3 regions of the Shewanella sp. SG41-3 genome follow, and region 2 is predicted to be linked to each of the others. Evidence: predicted binding sites of a transcription regulator. Region 2 holds the regulator's gene; each other region holds the start of a gene.
What was found. Region 2 encodes MetJ, which represses methionine synthesis genes. Its sites were predicted from a motif close to TAGACGTCTAGACGTCTA; they were not measured.
Positions count from the first base shown of each region.

Region 1 (2,283 bases), on a different contig from region 2:
ACATCTTGAGCAAGAAATGTTGAAAGAAGGGATAGAGCCCCCTGCTTGGGATAAAGGTATTGGTGCACGAATGGTTGCTTACGCTGGGGTTATTGCTTGGCCCAACCTCAAACGTCATGCTTCTCTTGTTAATATTGAAGCGACAAAGCGCTTTAGTCGAAGCAAAGACAAAAAACTTGCGTGGTTCTACATTATTTCTTCGGTAAGTATTTTTACTCTTGGATTATTTATTTACTATTTATATATCCATAAGAGTTAATAGTGTGTGTTTGTTTCATTGTTGAAATAAGGACATCCCTCTTATTTCAACAATGTGTCGTAAACTCAAAAATATCAGTGATTTTGGTTGATCACGTAATAAGAAAAGTATTATTTATCTCAATCCAATTAGTAAACCAAATGACAAGTTGGTAGGTTATTTTTTTCTAAATAATTCTGGTGATATTCCTCGGCTATGTGGAATGTTTGTATCGGTACAATTTCAGTCACAATATGACGCTGTCCCCATTTACCGCTGCGTGCTAATGCCAGCTTTGAGGTTTCAGCTTGGGCTTTTTGCTCTTTATCGTGAAAAAATATCGTACTGCGATATTGAGTGCCAATGTCGCCACCCTGCATGTTTAACATGGTCGGGTTATGGTTTTTCCAAAACACATCCAGTAGGTCGTTAAAACTGACCACTTCAGGATCAAATTCAACTTGGACAACTTCAGCATGGCCAGTGGAACCCGTCTTCACTTCTTTATAAGTTGTTGCAGTGTCTTTGCCACCCATGTAGCCACACGTTGCGTTACTGACGCCGTTAATTTCACGGAAAAAATATTCAACACCCCAAAAACAGCCTGCACCAAATGTTGCTAACGCCATGACATACCCTTAAAACATATTATAGAAGTCTAGATGGCTGTAATTGTGTTGAATATTGTGATGTTTTGCAAGCAAACTTTTATTAATAAATAAAACTAACATATGCCTGCAATAAAATAGTCTTTGGCTATGATAGAATCTGCCGTAATAGGCATCTTAGTTAACAGCCGTTTACGTCAAGTTTAACTACGCCATATAATAATGAGACAAGGAGTTGATAGTGTTATCTGACCTGATGATAAACCACGATTTTTTAGCCTATACCTTAGCAAATCCGACTCGACTACCAGCAGCGTATGACTTTATGTTAGCCCAACATACTCGGGTTGATGTATTAGATACTGGGGTGATTGTATTTACGCCAACAACTGCCACTAAAGACATAGTGTTGTCATGTGCCGTGCACGGTAATGAAACTGCGCCAATTGAAATATGCAATCAACTGATTAAAGATTTGCTGACTCAACGTATAGTGGCCAAGCAGCGTGTAATGTTTTTAATCGGTAATCCCGCTGCGATCATTAATAAAACCCGTTTTATTTATGAAAACATGAATCGCCTATTTAGCGGTGCGCATTCAAAGGGCGAGGGTTTAACTCACCCAGAGCGCCATCGAGCTAAAGCGTTAGAGCAATACGTGGCTGACTTTTTCAATGCCAATAGCGACAATCAACGCATTCATTACGACTTACATACTGCAATCCGTGCTTCAAAGCATGAAAAGTTTGCCATTTACCCATACCGTCCAGGTCGTGCTTTTAGCGGCGAGCAAATTATGTTTTTGGCGGCATGTGGTGTTGATACCATGTTATTCCATCATGAACCGACAACTACGTTTAGCTATTACTCCTCAGAGCAATTTCAAGCAGATGCATTTACCGTTGAATTAGGAAAAGTGATGCCATTTGGTCAAAACGACATGAGTCGTTTTGCGCAAACTCATACTATGCTTGAAAAACTGGTTACTGAGCCTCAGTTAGCGCCTGTTGAGTTTGACGCAAGTAAGGTCAACTTGTATAAGGTGTCTAGGTCGATTAATAAACATTTCGATGACTTTGAATTTAGCTTTGCTGGTGATGCAGAAAACTTCAGTGCTTTTAGTCAGGGGGCTGTGTTAGCGACAGAAGGTGGTAAAGCGATCACCGTCGAACAGCCACAAGAGGCCATTGTATTTCCGAATGCAAATGTACCCATTGGGCAGCGTACAGTGCTATGTTTAGTACCTGCACCGAACGAGTCAATCTTATAGTCGTAAAGCAATATATACATGTCAATCGTGAGTAAAATACGTTTACAGTGAGAGTAAGTATTGATAGGTAGTTTACGTTAACGTAATGTCTACTCGCATAGTATAAATAGAGCCATGTTTATGTTGAACATGGCTTAACAATAACAAGAGCATAATATGAGCAACGC
Region 1 is NZ_JACJFJ010000005.1:400,201-402,483, reverse strand. It holds gene H5164_RS12585 (hypothetical protein) at 1-259, shown strand, start outside; gene msrA (peptide-methionine (S)-S-oxide reductase MsrA) at 388-867, opposite strand; gene astE (succinylglutamate desuccinylase) at 1,088-2,116, shown strand; gene H5164_RS12570 (thiamine pyrophosphate-dependent dehydrogenase E1 component subunit alpha) at 2,273-2,283, shown strand, end outside.
Region 1: msrA (peptide-methionine (S)-S-oxide reductase MsrA) is a predicted target of MetJ. The motif match lies at 890-907, and genes of this name have one in related genera.

Region 2 (2,283 bases):
TCTCAGTAAAGTGTCTTTAATACCAGCCTGTTGCCTTGCCTGTGGGTCCATTGCACGGTGAGTCATGGTGGCAGGAACAGCAACTAAACTTTCCACTCCGCCTAAACTTTCAGCAATACTAAACAAAGATAATGCCTGTAAAAAGGCCACCACTTCAGCTTCACCACCGGTTAATTCAAAACTTAACATAGCGCCAAAACCTTGTTGTTGTTTTGCGGCAATTTCGTGACCCGGATGGTCTTTTAGACCTGGATAATACACCTTGGCAACCACATCACTGGCATTGAGTAATTCTACAATTTTTTGCGCATTACGTTGATGCTCACGAATGCGGACTGCCAGCGTTCTTAAGCCACGTAAGGTTAAATAGCTATCAAAAGCAGAACCGGTTAATCCAAGGGTGTTTGACCACCAATGTAATAATTCACCCACTTCAGCATCTTTAGCCACCACAGCGCCACCGACCACATCACTGTGACCATTAATGTATTTGGTGGTTGAGTGAATAACGATATCGGCCCCCAACAATAAAGGTTGTTGTAATATTGGCGACAAAAAAGTGTTATCAACCGCCACTAACGCGCCAACCTCATGGCAAGCGATACTGATCGCATTAATATCGACTACCCGCAGTAATGGATTTGATGGCGTTTCTAACCAGACCATTTTGGGATTTTGCGCTATCGCGTTGCCCAGCGCTTGCGCATCAGTTTGATCAACAACCAATAACTTAAATTGACCTTTTTTGGCCAGGTTAGTAAATAAACGGTAACTGCCACCATAACAATCGTGCGGCACAACCAATAAATCATCTGGGCCCAACAAACTGGTCACTAAGGTAATGGCCGCCATGCCGGTACATGTCACCACACCAGTTACACCTTGCTCAAGTTTTGCAATCGCCTCACCTAATATACAACGCGTCGGATTACCTGAACGGCTGTAGTCAAACTCGCGAGGATTAGTGTGGCCATCAAATGAATAATTGGTCGATAAATAAATCGGCGGCACAATAGCACCATGTTGTGTGTCTGTTTCTATACCCTGGCGAACGGCCAAAGTGGCACTTTGATACTGAGTCATAATTGATTCCTAAAAAGTCACAAACACACAATAGATGTCTAGACGTCCAAATTTACCGAAGAGTTCTCCCCGAGTCAACCAAAATAGCCGTTTAGACGTCTAAACATCGAGAAATCTATTTGCATCGGGATTAAATAGTAGCAATAATTTGACTAGAGATTGTAACGGTTTAAAATCTGCAGCGTATTTATCGTTAAGGGTAAGTTAATGACTGAATGGAATGGCGAATATATCAGCCCATATGCCGAACACGGCAAAAAAAATGAACAAGTAAAAAAAATTACGGTTTCTATCCCTTTAAAAGTATTAAAAGTACTGACAGATGAGCGGACGCGTCGCCAGATAAATAATCTGCGCCATGCAACTAACAGTGAACTGCTATGCGAAGCATTTTTGCACGCGTACACAGGTCAACCATTACCTTATGACGGTGATTTATCAAAAGATCAGCCTGATAGCATTCCAAGTGAAGCGAAAAAGTTAATGGATGATATGGGTATCGAATGGGAAGAGCTCGAATAACCTACAGGTTAATGAATCCCTCACCGACTTTAAAACTGCCCATTGATACCAATCCTTATTGAAGTTTGCTCTTTTAGCGAAAATGATTAGCGTGGTATTCGAGGCAGTCTTTTAAAGGCAAAGTTGCTGTACGCCTAAAATAGATCCAATTTCAATGTGGATTGCTATAAGCAGTAATATTTTAAAGAGAAATTATGATGTCATTTATCGATCCAACCACTTTGATACTGGCATCAATTATTGTATTTTTTGGCGCGCTAACCCAAAGCTTAATTGGCTTTGGGTTAGCCGTTGTAGCAAGCCCACTACTGTATATTGTTAATCCTCAATTAGTTCCTGTTCCTATTATTGCCATGGGTTTTGCAATCTCTGCAATGACCTTGTTTAGAGAGCGCGGCCACCTGCAGTTTAATGGATTACAATATGCCTTACTGGGACGTGTTCCAGGAGGATTTTTAGGTGCAGGGTTATTACTGTTTGCACCACAAGCCATACTAGGCTTGGTGATTGCAGCAATCGTGTTTATTGCCGTTATCCTAAGCGTCTTTCGCTTTACCGCACCAATCAATCGCATCAGTTTATTTATCGCTGGGGTATTTTCGGGCATATTTGGCAATATCGCTGCGATCGGCGGCCCACCAATGGCCATTTTACTTGCCGGTCAAGATGCCAGTCAAT
Region 2 is NZ_JACJFJ010000003.1:300,732-303,014, forward strand. It holds gene metB (cystathionine gamma-synthase) at 1-1,083, opposite strand, end outside; gene metJ (met regulon transcriptional regulator MetJ) at 1,291-1,605, shown strand; gene H5164_RS07375 (sulfite exporter TauE/SafE family protein) at 1,800-2,283, shown strand, end outside.

Region 3 (2,283 bases), 260 kb from region 2:
CATAATGAGACCCAGTGTCGAGATTTAATCATTACCTTATTACATCGGCTAGTGCAAATTGGATAGCGCCAATAACATAAAACCGCCAAATGGCGGTTTTATGTTTGATATCGTTTTAGCTTAGCCAACAAGCGTTAAGGCTATATCGATACCTAGCTTATTAAAGTCCGGCATCAGCACGGAGAATCTCAGCTTTATCTGTCGCTTCCCAAGGGAATATATCGCGACCAAAATGGCCATAAGCTGCAGTTTGTTGATAGATAGGACGCGCCAAATCTAGCATTGCGGTTAAACCATAAGGACGTAGCTCAAAGTGTTGACGGATCAATTTGATCAACACTTCTTCAGACACTTTACCAGTACCGAATGTTTCGATACTAATAGATGTTGGCTCTGCAACACCAATAGCATAAGACACTTGTAGCTCACAGCGATCAGCAAGACCTGCAGCAACAATATTCTTAGCCACATAACGTGCAGCATAAGCTGCGCTACGGTCTACTTTCGATGGGTCTTTACCAGAGAATGCACCGCCACCATGGCGCGCCATTCCGCCGTAAGTATCAACGATAATCTTACGTCCTGTTAAACCACAATCACCAACAGGTCCACCAATAACAAAGCGACCAGTAGGGTTGATAAAGTATTTAGTGTCTTTGTTTAACCATTGTGCAGGTAATACAGGCTTGATGATGGTTTCCATTACGGCTTCAATCAAATCTGCTTGTGTTACGTCTTCACGATGTTGAGTTGACAATACAATCGCATCGATACCGATGATTTTGCCATCGTCATATGCAAAGGTTACTTGGCTTTTTGCATCTGGACGCAACCAAGGTAAAGTGCCGTCTTTACGCACTTCTGACTGACGCTTAACTAGCTTATGAGCGTAAGTGATAGGTGCAGGCATTAATACGTCGGTTTCATTGCTGGCATAGCCAAACATTAAGCCCTGATCGCCAGCGCCTTGTTCAGCAGGATCTGAGCGGTCAACGCCTTGATTGATGTCTGGTGACTGTTTGCCAATGGCATTAAGTACCGCACATGAATCAGCATCAAAACCCATATCTGAATTGGTGTAACCGATTTCGCGGACGGTTTTACGGGTAATTTCTTCAATGTCTACCCAAGCAGAAGTGGTGACTTCACCGCCCACTAATACCATACCGGTTTTAACATACGTTTCGCACGCAACACGAGCCTTTGGATCTTGCTCAAGTATTGCGTCTAATACCGCATCAGAAATCTGATCGGCGATTTTATCAGGATGACCTTCTGAGACCGACTCAGAGGTAAACAAGTGCTTTGCCATAATAGGAAAATCTCGTTGGTTGCATTTGAATATACGTCTAGACGTCTATTTTAGTCGAAATCTAATTTGATAACACCCCTTAATACGAATTTAAGCAGATAATTGTGCAGTAGTGCATGAATATTTTTTACTCTCTATGCGTGTGTTTAGCTAATGGGTTAATTAAATTTCTGATTTAATTGAGTTTTAATCGTTTTTATTGGTCTGCTTTAAACACTTTGGTGCCATTAATTGAACAATATTAAGGATGATTATGAGGTATTAAGTGTTGAGACAAGTTGACGTTTTACTTACACAGCGCTGTTTTCTAAGCTGACTGTCAATAAATAATTACTCAGTACGTAAATGTTCATTACGGGGCTTTTGGCATGTTATCTACCCAATAAACATCAGCGGCAAGACGACCTTAATAGGTAAAAGTGAGCTTATTACTGACTAAAAATGTAATGAGAGAAATTTTAATTTGCGTCACATCGCCTTGTAGGGGAAAATATGGCTTCACAATTGCCCGCTAGACCTTACAAACAAGCAGGAGAGAGCATGTCATCTCGTAAAGTACTCGCTAACGCTATTCGCGCCTTAAGTATGGATGCGGTTCAAAAAGCCAATTCTGGTCATCCAGGTGCCCCAATGGGTATGGCTGATATCGCCGAAGTGCTATGGAATGATTTTCTAAAGCACAATCCAACTAATCCTAACTGGGTCGATCGCGATCGTTTTGTTCTGTCAAACGGTCATGGCTCTATGCTTATCTACTCTTTATTGCATTTATCAGGCTATGAGTTGCCGATTGAAGAGTTAAAGCAATTCCGTCAATTACATTCAAAAACACCTGGTCATCCTGAGTATGGTTATACTCCAGGTGTTGAAACCACCACCGGTCCTTTAGGCGCAGGTTTGAGCAATGCTGTTGGTATGGCGATTGCCGAAAAAACCTTAGCGGCTCAGTTTAACCGTCCAGGTCACGATAT
Region 3 is NZ_JACJFJ010000003.1:39,559-41,841, reverse strand. It holds gene H5164_RS06150 (GNAT family N-acetyltransferase) at 1-3, opposite strand, end outside; gene metK (methionine adenosyltransferase) at 161-1,312, opposite strand; gene tkt (transketolase) at 1,853-2,283, shown strand, end outside.
Region 3: metK (methionine adenosyltransferase) is a predicted target of MetJ. The motif match lies at 1,343-1,360, and genes of this name have one in related genera.